Regions from separate parts of the Neobacillus sp. S1227 genome, predicted to be linked through region 1. Evidence: riboswitches for the same ligand, from Rfam matches in the RefSeq annotation. Region 1 holds a riboswitch; each other region holds the start of a gene.
The links. Region 1 has a riboswitch for preQ1 ahead of queF (preQ(1) synthase). Riboswitches for the same ligand answer to the same signal wherever they lie in the genome.
Positions count from the first base shown of each region.

Region 2: it holds a riboswitch for preQ1, as region 1 does, so the genes downstream of both, ACZ5AE_RS04925 (QueT transporter family protein) here and queF (preQ(1) synthase) in region 1, are expected to answer to the same signal.
Region 3: it holds a riboswitch for preQ1, as region 1 does, so the genes downstream of both, queC (7-cyano-7-deazaguanine synthase QueC) here and queF (preQ(1) synthase) in region 1, are expected to answer to the same signal.

Region 1 covers NZ_AP038276.1:5,701,249-5,705,492, forward strand. Annotated here, with positions in the region: gene ACZ5AE_RS28265 (L,D-transpeptidase family protein) at 1-889, opposite strand, end outside; gene queF (preQ(1) synthase) at 1,095-1,595, opposite strand; PreQ1 riboswitch class I at 1,717-1,763, opposite strand; gene ACZ5AE_RS28275 (flavin monoamine oxidase family protein) at 1,914-3,473, opposite strand; gene ACZ5AE_RS28280 (LLM class flavin-dependent oxidoreductase) at 3,757-4,244, opposite strand, start outside.
Region 2 covers NZ_AP038276.1:974,186-978,429, forward strand. Annotated here, with positions in the region: gene ACZ5AE_RS04910 (citrate synthase/methylcitrate synthase) at 1-196, opposite strand, end outside; gene ACZ5AE_RS04915 (LysR family transcriptional regulator) at 304-1,182, shown strand; gene ACZ5AE_RS04920 (DinB family protein) at 1,240-1,764, opposite strand; gene ACZ5AE_RS04925 (QueT transporter family protein) at 1,892-2,416, opposite strand; PreQ1 riboswitch class I at 2,441-2,485, opposite strand; gene ACZ5AE_RS04930 (DUF4177 domain-containing protein) at 2,589-2,777, shown strand; gene ACZ5AE_RS04935 (glycoside hydrolase family 1 protein) at 2,938-4,244, shown strand, end outside.
Region 3 covers NZ_AP038276.1:3,699,786-3,704,029, forward strand. Annotated here, with positions in the region: gene queE (7-carboxy-7-deazaguanine synthase QueE) at 61-789, opposite strand; gene queD (6-carboxytetrahydropterin synthase QueD) at 782-1,264, opposite strand; gene queC (7-cyano-7-deazaguanine synthase QueC) at 1,269-1,928, opposite strand; PreQ1 riboswitch class I at 1,979-2,021, opposite strand; gene ACZ5AE_RS18445 (CDGSH iron-sulfur domain-containing protein) at 2,188-2,394, opposite strand; gene folE (GTP cyclohydrolase I FolE) at 2,408-3,046, opposite strand; gene ACZ5AE_RS18455 (helix-turn-helix transcriptional regulator) at 3,067-3,759, opposite strand; gene ACZ5AE_RS18460 (MTH1187 family thiamine-binding protein) at 3,974-4,244, opposite strand, start outside.

The DNA.
Region 1 (4,244 bases):
AATACTTATTACCGCCGTCTTCCAGCCATCCCGTTTTCGCTGCACCGTCTTTATCAAGATAGAATTTTTGACCGCCATCTTCCAGCCAGCCAGTCTTCATCACACCATCATTTGCAAAATAATATTTCTTTCCTTTAATTTCTTGCCAGCCTGTTTTCATCACTCCGCTGCTATCCAAATAATATTTCATGCCGGCATCCGTCAGCCAGCCAGTCTTCATTATTCCCTTTTTATCAAAGAAGTATTTTTTTCCGTTTATCGTCTGCCAGCCTGTTTTTACTGCTCCATTTTCATAATAATACTTATTGCCGCCTGTTTGCACCCAGCCATTTTGAATTTGTGGTGCTGTCGTTCCTTGATTATCCCCATTAACTGGAACGGTCACCCCGTAACCATTAGCCATGGCGATGGTATCAAAACTTTCACCGGAATGGGTAATAACTACTGTAGTATAATTTTGAATTCGGTCAAAGAGCCAGCGAATTTCCGCATTATGCATACGCACACAGCCTGAGCTGACGTACTTGCCGATGGAACTCTCATTGTTATTGCCATGAATGCCATAGGTGGTTCCATATGTTCCGCGTGCCTCAAGGCCCATCCAGCGGTCGCCTAATGGGTTGCGGGGGTCGCCACCGGCAATATGCCCTGTATAATAAGGACGATTTACAATTTTATTAACGATCCTAAATTTCCCTTCTGGAGTTAAGTCCCTTGACCTTCCTGTCGCCACACTAAAAGTTTTTACTAATGTGCCTCCATCGTAATATGCAAGGGTATTTGTCTTCTTATTGATAATAATTAACTGAGATGTGGCAGCCTCTGATTGGCTCGAAAAGAAAATGAAAGTTAATAAAAAAATTAAAACAGCAGACGATAATTTCTTCATATTTCTCTCCCCAATTCTGTTGATGATAATAAAGTACCATGAATCGGAGGAATATTTTGTCAAATTAGAGTGAGAAAATTGTAGAATTTCTAATTTTTTAACATTATTGAAATATTGTAAAGATTTTTTAATAAAAAAACCTCCCATGGCCTTAGGACCAAGGGAGGGAAAAATTTCTGAGTATATATTCTTGTTAGCTAGGATCCTATCGATTATCCACTTTTTCAGGATAAAGGTCGTGATTCATCAACCGGAACTGGGCCATTTCCTCATATTTTGTGCCCGGTTTACCATAGTTACACCATGGGTCAATGGAAATTCCGCCGCGCGGCGTAAACTTCCCCCATACCTCAATATAGCGCGGATCAAGGAGCTTAATTAAGTCATTCATGATAATGTTGACACAATCCTCATGGAAGTCACCGTGGTTACGGAAGCTGAAAAGATATAATTTCAGTGACTTGCTTTCGACAATTTTCTGATCTGGGATGTAGGAAATATACATTGTTGCAAAATCAGGCTGTCCCGTCAGCGGGCAAAGACTCGTAAACTCAGGGCAGTTAAATTTTACAAAAAAGTCGCGGTTTGGATGCAGGTTGTCGACAGCCTCCAAGACCTCCGGTGCATATTCAAATAAGTATTTGGTTCCCTGGTTTCCGAGCAGTGTTAAATCTTTTAAACCTTGTTCATGTGTACGTCCAGACATAAAAAAACCTCCTGTAAATGTGCCCCAGCACTTTCACAAGAGAGGTCCTTTACCATTCTAATTCAAACTAAGGGGATTAATTGAAAAAGCCACATCCTTATGGACATGGCTTTATTGTCATGAATCCATAGTTTTTTATAGAGGGTATCAGCTATGAACCTCTCCCGTTCGATACGGGTATTCTATTTTATATTTATACTATATTGGACAGTGCACTATTCGTCAAATGGAAAAATCTTTAGCAAGGGGACAAGCATTTTGTTTGTATCTGTCAAATAATTTATAGAACGCTAACGGCATAGAATATATCATGCCTTTTTATAGCAAATCATTGATTATTTCTTTGGCCGCCCTTTCCCCGGATTCCACTGCTCCATTTAAATAACCTGGATACTTAATGGAGGTGTGCTCACCTGCGAAGAAGATATTGCCTTCCCTCGCCCCAACTATTCCGGCAAATTTCGTGTATTGGCCTACTTTCCAGTATGAATATGCTCCTTTTGACCAGTGATTGCTAAGCCAGTGATCAACCGTGGCTAACCCATTCCAATTGCTTGTACTTCCCGGCAGCACGAGTTCTAACTTGTCCAAAAAATTTGTAGCAGCCTCCTTCTTTTCTTTTACTGTTAACGCAGACAGTTTGGCCGCTGTTTCGCCTCCTGTATAATTGACCAAAATTCCTGAAGTGCCTTGTTGGGTACGTGATGACTCGAAGGTCTGCTGATAGCCAGTATCCGTAAAGGTTTCGCCATTATTCCCAAGGTCATTCCAGAATCGCTGGGCAAACTGTGCATGGAGCTTTGTATTTACCCCCATTCCCAATTCTTCAATTGCTATTTTCTTTAATTCTCGAAAACTGGCATTCTCAAAATCTATCGTTACTAAAATCTTAAAAGGTATAGCTAGAATAACTTTATCCGCCAAAACCTCCCATTCCTTTATACGATTTCGAAAGGTAAGTCTTATTTCATTTTGGCTGGTTTGTTCAATTTTTACGAGGGGGGAATTTAACTCGATTTGTCCTGTAAGCTTGTCAGCTAATAAAGTGGGGAGCTGATCATTTCCACCTCTAATATGAAAGCACTCATCTGAGTCTCCATATATGTGAAAATGATCCTTACTGGCAAAGCCCAACATATAGAGGAGATTTAATGCACTTTGAAGACCGGCATCTGCCCCATTTTCGACGGTATAGGCAACTTCCAATAATTTGCCGAATTTTGATTGAATTCCTCCCGGTACAATTTCATTAATATAATCCACCACTGACATATGATCCAGTTCATACCCGCGTTCAGTATATTGATAGTAAAGTGTAGTCTCACCAACCTCTATTAAATCCTTTTTGAGTTTAGGCAAAATACGCCTAAAATCATCTGTGACCTCCTCAAAGGTATAAGAGCAGCAATCAAAAGAATAAAATGGCCTTGTCCCTTTGGGTTCTGCCATTACTACATTATCAAATTCCAAGCCAAGCTCTTTCCCTAAGTACTGAATCTCTTTATGACCTGTATCTATTAATTCCCCGCCGCGTTCAACAACTTGGCCGTCTTTAAAATGCCCTCTACTTGTCCAACAACGCCCCCCAACCCGATTGGCCGCTTCATAAATCGTTGAGATAATCCCATTTTGTTTAAGTCGAAAAGCGCTCGTAAGTCCCGCTAATCCTGCACCTACAATGACTACCCTCGGTGCTTTATGAAAACCGTCACTCCTTGTAATGAACTGCTTCTCTTGATTATCTGGAATGTCATCAACATTTTTTAATGTGCTACCTTCCTTTAAATTAGCTTGTCCATTACTTTTTTCCTTTTCCACTGCAGCGCTGGCCACTGCAAAAGACTTCTGCAAAATACCTGCTAATGGTGTACGTGCCAAAAATCTGCCCCCTTATACACAAAAAATGATCGATTCACTATCCTACAAAAGTGAATTTATACCTTAGATTATGCATGGCTTCTTCTTTTGGCATTAGGCGAGCAGCAGGTCATCTGATTTATTTTTTATCAACGGACTGGTGTTTAGATACTGAGGACAACAATGGCTGGCAGCAAGGTCAACACTCCCATTTATTCGGCTTTAGCATGGAGTAAAAATGACTGTTTTTGGGTTTATAAACACAAATAAAGAGTCCATTTTTTTGGACTCCGACTATTAATACTTACAATGAAACAGGCTGTTTAACTGCTTTGTTTGTTTCGCGTCTAACAACTGGCGCCACCTTGGATGCCAATAGTTCAATGGATTCTGCTACCTTTTTAAATGGCATGCCGCCGATATCCATTTGCGCCATGAATCGTTGATGCCCGAAAACCTCATATTGGCGAAGTATTTTTTCAGTAATCTCCTGCGGACTGCCGACAAATAGGGCGGTTTCCGGTCCAGTAAGCGTATCAAACTCCTCACGCGCCATGGCATTTACCCCGTGTTCCTGATTGAAAAACCCACGATAATTTGCATAGTAAGGGAAATAATTGTCTTTCGCCTGTTGGCTCGTCTCTGAAATAAACGCATGTCCCGTAACAGCCACTTTTAAATCATCAAGCGCAAACCCGGCTTCTGTTGCTGTCTTGCGATATACATCCACAATCGGCTTAAATCTCATCGGATCACCGCCAAGAATCGCCATTGTTAGTCCTGCCCCATATT
Region 2 (4,244 bases), 1.1 Mb from region 1:
CATTTTTCAAATCCCGTACCTGAACATCATCAGGTAAACAGCCATGCCAGAGCAGGTACGCCACTTCTTCAAAAGAGTAACGATTAGTAAGCTTTCCGATTTCATATCCCCGATAAATAAGCTCTCCCTTTTCACCATCAATATGACTGATTAATGTTTCGGCGGCGACAATTCCTTTTAAACCCTTCTGGATCATAAAAATCTCTCCTTCCTTTATTTACTAATAGTGTATATAATAATTTCAATTAATAAAATTAAATAATTTTAAATAAAATGATTAATATCTTTAATAAGGAGGAGAATATGGAATTCCAATGGCTTAACACGTTTATTACGGCAGCTGATTGTGGGAATTTCCGTAGAACGGCAGAAATCCTTTATATTTCACAGCCATCTGTAACGGTTCATATAAAACAATTGGAACAAGAACTTGGGATTCAATTATTTGATCGGGATGGGAAAAAAGTAAAACTGACGGAAGCGGGGAGGAGATATTTGGTTCATGCCAAAAAACTGTTAGAGGTTTATCAGGGTGGACTCGAGGACATTCACTCTTTTAGTCAAGGCTACACAACGAAATTTTCCATTGCCATATCACCTTTAATTGCAGATACCATCCTGCCATATGTTTTAAAAAGCTATACAAACAAGCATCCAGAAGTAGAGATTTCAGTTAAAATCATTGAATCCGTCGGTATCGAAGACGCGGTATTAAGGGAAGAAGTTGATATCGGGCTGTCCTGTTTAAACAGCCTTCATACTGAATTGATTAGTGAACTTTTATATAAGGACAGGGTTATGCTGGTTGCGCCTCACGATGGGAGAGATTCCGAAACTGCACCTCCGTTAGACGAAGAAGAGGTTTTAACATCAAACTATTTGTTAACCCATAATCACCCTGGTTACTGGGATGATCTTTGCCATGCAGTAAAAACTAGATATCCAAAAGTAAGAATGATGAAAGTATCACAGGTACACATTACAAAAAGATTCATAGTTGAAGGGCTGGGTGTCTCATTCCTTCCAACATCAACAGTCAGGAGAGAACTGCTCGAAGGCAGGCTCTTAGAAGCAGACTGCCATACCATCCACTTGCCCGAAGCAAACACTTACGCAATCATGAAATACAATCACTCCAAACAAAAAGAATTTCTCGAGTTTATCTCGAACTATCGAATATAAAAAACAGTGTCCACCTGAGGAGGACACTGTCCACGAGTGGTGCTTGGCACCTAGCTCTTATTTCAATTTAGTTAAGTAGCGGTCTGTCACGATGCTGCGGTGATGGATTGCATGGCCGGCGATAATGTAGGCGATGGCACGGGTGGTGACCTCCATGCCATTGGCATCGCCGACATTTTCCCAAGAGTTCTCCGGCATGTTCTCAATCAAGGTGATGGTAGCCTTTCTGACCGCAATAAAATCCGCAAGAATAGATTGCAGCGACAGTTCGCCCATTTGTGCCCCGGCCACATAATCATTCTCGTCAAATCCTGCCAATGGAGTCTTGTCGCCGCGGCCGACTCGAAGCAGGCGGTAGCTCATGATCCTCTCGGTATCTGCCATATGGCCAAGCACTTCCTTGATCCTCCATTTTCCAGGTTCATAGCGGAATTGCGCATCTTCTTCTGAAATCCTTTCGAAAAGTGAAATCACGTTTTCAAGATTTTCCTTAAGAATCTGCAATAAATCTCCTTCTGGAACTAACTGAACATACGGTACATAATAATCAGGAAACTCATTGTTATTGGGACGCTGCAACATTCGAAAAACCCCTTTCAAAAGTTCTGAAAAATCAACTACCTTCATTTTAGAATTTTTTTCAATTAAATACCATAAAAAAGAGCTGCCGCCTAGGGTGTCCCCCAAAAGCAACAGCTCTTGAAATCTTTTATTTAAAGATTTTATCAAAATGAACGCGTTTGTTAATGAAATACATGACTGGCATGCCGACAGCCATTACAACGAATTCCCCAACTGCAGTAGTTAACCATGTAAACAGGAATGGCAGATCGAATGCCAAATGCAGTTCAATGGCAATCAGGAACATCGTAAAGGTGAACACCAATGTATTGACAATCATTTGCGCCCAGAATCCTTTTATAAACCGCGCACACAAAATCGTAATAACCAAAGCAATCAACGACTGGCCGACACCGAAAATGAGGTCATAAGCCTTCATTGGCGAGAAAAATAAATTCGTTAAAAATACTCCTAAAATAATCCCGTATAGATACTTTTTGTTGAAAACGATGAGATGATTGAACATCTCTGAAACGCGGAATTGCACCTGGGTAAACCCAAATGGCTGAATTAACGCCGAAACCGCGATGTACAAAGCCGCGACAATCCCGTTTACAACAATTTCCCGTACCTTGCTGCTCGATGTGCCCGCCGCATACTGGGCATTCAGCATATTAGTTGTTTTTTCCATATTCATTTCTCCTTAGTTTTTTAAAGTGGGAGGCTCTCGAACCACTTAAAGTAATATACTAACAAACTATTATATTAATACATAAAAAATTGGCAGTCAATTACAGTTTTTGGGATAATAAGAATATAAAAAATAGTTGATTTGGAGGAGAACCATGTACGAATATAAATTTGAAAAAATTGAATTAAGCAAATTAAGCGGAAAACCAAAGGAAGATTACCATGAAATCATTCAACAAAATGCCAAAAACGGCTGGAGACTTGTCCAGATTTTTGCGCCGGGAATCGCCGCATACGGGTCTGCAGCATATTATGAAGCCATATTTGAAAGAAAAGTAGATTAAAGAAATACTCCGAGAGAAATTGGAATAAGCTATTAGGGCTGACGAGGAAACTTTTTGTCAGCCATTTACTTATATTTTCCTCTTTCGGACATCTTTCACGCCAAAAAAACAATATTAAAAAAGTACATCATTGATATTTAAAGATGAGGATGATTTTTGAATGGAACATAATCAGCAAAGATTCCCAGAAGGATTTCTATGGGGCGGGGCAACCGCCGCCAATCAAATAGAAGGTGGATTTCGTGAAGGCAATAAGGGCTTAAATATCTCAGATGTTCTTCCGGGCGGTAAAGAGCGATTAAAAATATTGATGTCGCCTGGATTTGACTTTGAAATTAACAATGAGAAATATACCTACCCAAATCATGAAGCGATTGATTTTTATCATCGTTACAAGGAAGATATCGCTTTGTTTGCTGAAATGGGCTTCAAGGTATTTCGGATGTCGATTGCGTGGACGAGAATTTTTCCCGAAGGTGATGAGTTAGAGCCGAATGAAGCAGGTCTGGCTTTTTATGACCGGGTCTTTGATGAATTACATAAGTACGGAATTGAACCTGTAGTGACCATCTCTCATTATGAAATGCCGCTGCATTTGGTGAAAGAATACGGCGGCTGGAGAAGCCGCCAGGTGGTTACTTTCTTTGAAAGATATGCAAAGGCACTTTTTAACCGTTATAAGGAAAAAGTGAAATATTGGATGACCTTTAATGAAATTAATGGGGCCTTGAAGATGCCAATTATGAGTATGGGTTTCTCTCCCGACAAAGAAGATGGCCGTTATCAAGAGACTTTTCAGGCTTTCCATCATCAGTTTGTAGCCAGTGCAAGCGCGATAAAAGCCTGTAAACAAATTATTCCAGATGGAAAAATTGGCTGTATGATCCTGTTTGCACCTGTTTATTCTTACGACTGTAATCCTGAAAATGTCCTATTCGCTTTAAAAGAAGAGGAACTGTTTAACTATTTTTGTGCAGATGTTCAGGTGCGCGGAGAATACCCGTCGTTCATTAAGCGCTTTTTTAAGGAGCAAAAAATACAACTTGAAATTCTAGATGGAGACTTAGAATTAATCAAGGAAGGAACAGTAGATTATATCGGCTTAAGCTATTACATGTCCCGTACCGATAAAAAAGTAAAGGCAGAAGAGGAAAAGGCAAATGTAAATATTGTTGGAGGAGTGAAGAACCCATTCCTGAAAGCAAGCGATTGGGGCTGGGAGATTGACCCAGTTGGTTTGCGCATCAGCTTAAACAGGCTGTATGGAAGATACCAGGTGCCGCTTTTTGTTGTGGAAAATGGGTTGGGGGCATATGACCAAGCAGAGGAAGACGGTACTATCAATGATGATCACCGGATTGATTACCTCCGCGAACATGTAAAAGCCTTAGGTGAAGCGATTGCAGATGGTGTAGAACTAATGGGGTATACAAGCTGGGGTTGTATCGATTTAGTCAGTATGTCTAC
Region 3 (4,244 bases), 2.0 Mb from region 1:
ATCGTGATGCCAAAAAACATAAAAAAGCGATGCCGCCATGGACATCGCCTGTTTTTTCACCTAAACTCCTCTTTTATTTCCCCACAAAAAAGTATGCAATTGGGGAAGAACCTTTACGTTATTCATCTCAGAGTCCTGCATGACTTTATCTATCAGTCTTTCATATTTATTCATTAGATGCAGCAGCAGTTCTTGATTATCCATCGTTGACAGGTTATCATTCCCAACCTGAACAAAAAAGGGAACTTCCGGGTAACGGAAATGAACATCTCTGGCGTATTTATAATCAAGATCATCAAATACCACAATCTTTAAGCTGAATTGTTGAGCAGCATTATTTTGTTCAAGTTTCCCAATGATTTCATCTAATTTTTCAAAATCCGTCTCCATTATTGAGCTTGGGGGTTTGGGTGAAATGGTTAATTCATCAATCTCAAAAAACCAATCCTGCCACCTGCTCCCTTGGGTTTCCAGGCCAATTTTAATTTGATTATTTTTTAGAATTTTGATAAATTCATCAAGATTTTTCAATAACGCAGGATTCCCGCCTGAGATCGTGACGAAGGAGAAACGCTTGCCGCCGATTCTTTTCAGTTCTTCCCAGATTTCTTCCGCTTCCATCATTCGAATATCATTTTTACCGGTTCCATCCCAGGTAAAGGCGGAGTCGCACCAACTGCAGGAATAGTCACAGCCGGCAGTTCTTACAAACATCGTCTTCTGGCCGATAACCATCCCTTCGCCTTGGATGGTGGGTCCGAAAATTTCCATAACAGGTATTTTACTCAACTTCCATCCACTCCCGTCTTGCTTCCGCATAGCTTGTCGGTGTTTCAAACAACCGGACAAATTCTACTCTTGCCCCGCTATACTGTTCTTGTCTTTCCTCATTTATTAATGCTTCAGCCATTTTCTCGTAAATCCAAACCACCATGTTTTCAGCCGTGGTATTCATTGGTGGAAGGGTTTCGTTTAGATAGCGATGGTCGAGATACACCTCAATTTCATTTTTCCAAATGTCTTTAATGTCCCCGAAATCAATCATCAAGCCACGGTCATCAACAAAACCGCTGATTCCAAAAATGACTTTATACGTATGGCCATGGAGGTTTTTGCATTTGCCTTCATAGCAATGCAAATGGTGGGCAGCATCAAAGGTAAATTCCTTACTGACCAGCACTCTTTTGGTATGATATTTTAATTGACTTCGTTTGATATCTTCATCAATTTTTTGGAGTTTATCTACGATGCGAAAACCATACATGGATTTAAAACTCCTTTCGTGTACTCAAATATTGGTCAAGGCCTCTTTTTCTCAATACACAAGCAGGACATTCCCCGCAGCCATCGGCAATGATCCCGTTATAGCAGGTTAATGTCTTTTCCCTTACGAAATCCAACGCGTTCAGATCATCCGCCAACTGCCAGGTTTCGGCCTTATTTAGCCACATTAATGGCGTATGAATCACAAATTCCTTGTCCATCGATAGATTTAATGTGACATTTAACGATTTTATAAAAACATCTCGGCAATCAGGATAACCGCTAAAATCCGTTTCGCAGACACCAGTAACAATGTGCTTTGCTCCAACCTGGCTTGCCAATACTCCAGCAAAAGAGATGAATAAAAGGTTCCGTCCTGGTACAAAAGTGGAAGGCAATTCACCATTTTCTCCTTCCTTCACCTCGATGTCCTTACGCGTCAAGGCGTTTGGTGCCAGTTGGTTTAACAATGACATATCTAAAATATGATGCTCTATTCCTAGTTCATTCGCGATATTTTGGGCGCACTCGATTTCAAGCTTGTGCCTCTGATTGTAGTTAAAAGTAATTGCCACTACTTCTTCAAATCGCTCCAAAGCCCAAAACAAACAGGTTGTGCTATCCTGTCCGCCGCTAAAAACTACAACTGCCTTATCTTTCTTCATCATAATTCTCCTTTAAATAGAAAAACAGGACTACTAAGAAAGCAGTCCTGTTTTCCTTAGTTTTTTAAAGAGGGTAGCTAGAACCTCTACCGCTGGGTGCGGATTTTCTATTTTTTATTCAACTATATGATTATAAACCAATTTTTTATTTTTTCAATCTGCTTGACGACATTTCCACATTTTTTTAAACATTAATAATTAACTTCCTGGCATCAAAAAGACGCCAATCATGAAGGCGCCTATTCTTTAATTTAATATATTATTTGGTATCAGTTGCTCTAGGACTGCTTTCAAATCCGCCTTTCTTATGAGAACCATCACAAAATGGCTTCTTATTGGACAAACCGCAGCGGCAAAGATAAAATTTCCCTTTTTTCGAAAATTCATTTCCTTCTGAATCGGTTAACTGGAAATCACCCGTTACGACCAATGGGCCATTATCTGAGATGTTAATTTGATTATCCATACCTATCATTCTCCTAACTTTTAATTAATGAAAAAAACTCGGCACGTAAATCAGCGCGATTTTCAAATATCCCTCGGAAGCTGGTGGTTGTAGTGAACGAATCAGATTTCTTCGTTCCCCTGCTGCACATGCACATATGCTTCGCTTCGATGACCACCATCGTTCCTCTCGGTTCCAAAACTTCCTCCATTGCTGTTGCGATCTGATTTGTCAGTCTCTCTTGCACTTGGAATCTTTTAGCATACCCGTCAACCATCCTGCCGATCTTGGACAAACCTGTAATTTTTTCATTCGGAAGATAGCCTACATGGGCCACCCCAAAAAAGGGAGAGAAATGATGTTCACAAATGGAATAAAACTCAATGTCCTTCGTTAATATCAACCCTTTATGATCAATATCAAATGTCTTTTCCAAATGTAGTTTTGGGTCCTCATGATACCCTTCTGTATATTCCAGAAATGCCTTTAGGACTCTTAATGGGGTGTCTTGCAATCCATCTCGGTCGGGATCATCACCACATATCTTAATTAATTTTCCTATTGCATCCGTAATCTTATTGACCTCCACATAGCTTTCATTCGCCTCAAGTGACAATGGATTAAAAATCTTTGGAAATTTCCTGCATAAAATAAGGAATTGATCACGGGTCATTTTACACCATTCCTTTTGTTTTAATTGGACTCTTCATCCTCTATGATGATCCGGGGTAAATTTCCATCGACAGGCTCATTTATTTGTACATGAAAGGAACAACAGCCATCCCCATTTTGAAGACGCTGCTCTCTTGCTACCTTACATCCCAACAAATGAGTCAGAACAGAAACAGTAACACTGCAAAGAACTGGCCGCCGTAATGCAACATTATGAAATGGACAATTCCGCTCAATTAGGTAATAATCTGTGTCCTTACTTTCAACATCCATATAAAGGTCGTTTTTAATATAAAAATCCTTGAGGACTTGTAATCGATCGATTGTGCTTAGCCCAGACATTTTCGGTTCCCATTCACGAACTCTTTCTTCAATCATGGCGGACAGTACTTGTTTCAGTGCGTTTTCTCCCAAGTTATTGACCATGGTATCCAAAACTTCTATTGTTAAGTGATCGTAATTTTTTTCAAACAGATGCTCCCCAGCCGTGGTCAAACAATAGCGTATATGCGGGCGGCCAATTCCATTGCTTTTTTCAGCAAAGCGGCTAATCCAGCCATCCTTTTCTAATTGCAAAAGATGCTGCCTTACTCCCTCACCGGAAATATCCAGTAATAATGCAATCTCACTCATCGATGATGCTCCATTACTTTTTATGACATGGATAATTCTCCTCCTGGGTTCGGATAAGTGTTCTGCCTGAAAACTCAACATTTTCCCTCCCCTCTTTATTCCTTTTTTAAATTTATATTCACGCACCCTAATAATAGTTCAAGTTTTTTATTGAAAAAATTGATTAAGTTATTCTCCTAAAAGTTTACCTGTGGTACATGATTCAATAAAAAAACACCCCTCTTTCAATTGAGGAATGTTTTATGATTTATTATTTAAATGTTTCAAAACTGCACCATTTTTTTAAATAAATGGCTTATAGTTTTGTCTGGACTGACTGCAACTTCCGCTCCATCGAATGTTCCTTGTCACGGCGGTCGTCAATTCGGAGATTCGTACAGACTCTTTGCAGTCCCTTTTTGAACGGAACCTCATGTATTTCTTGAACAATTTCCAGGAGTAATTTTAAATCTCCCTCTATCAACGTGCTCATTGGAGTCAGCTGAAACTTCACTCTGTCCTCATATCGCTCCAGAACTTTATGTATTTCCGCAACATACTCGCTGACACTTGTTGTGCCTGTCCCT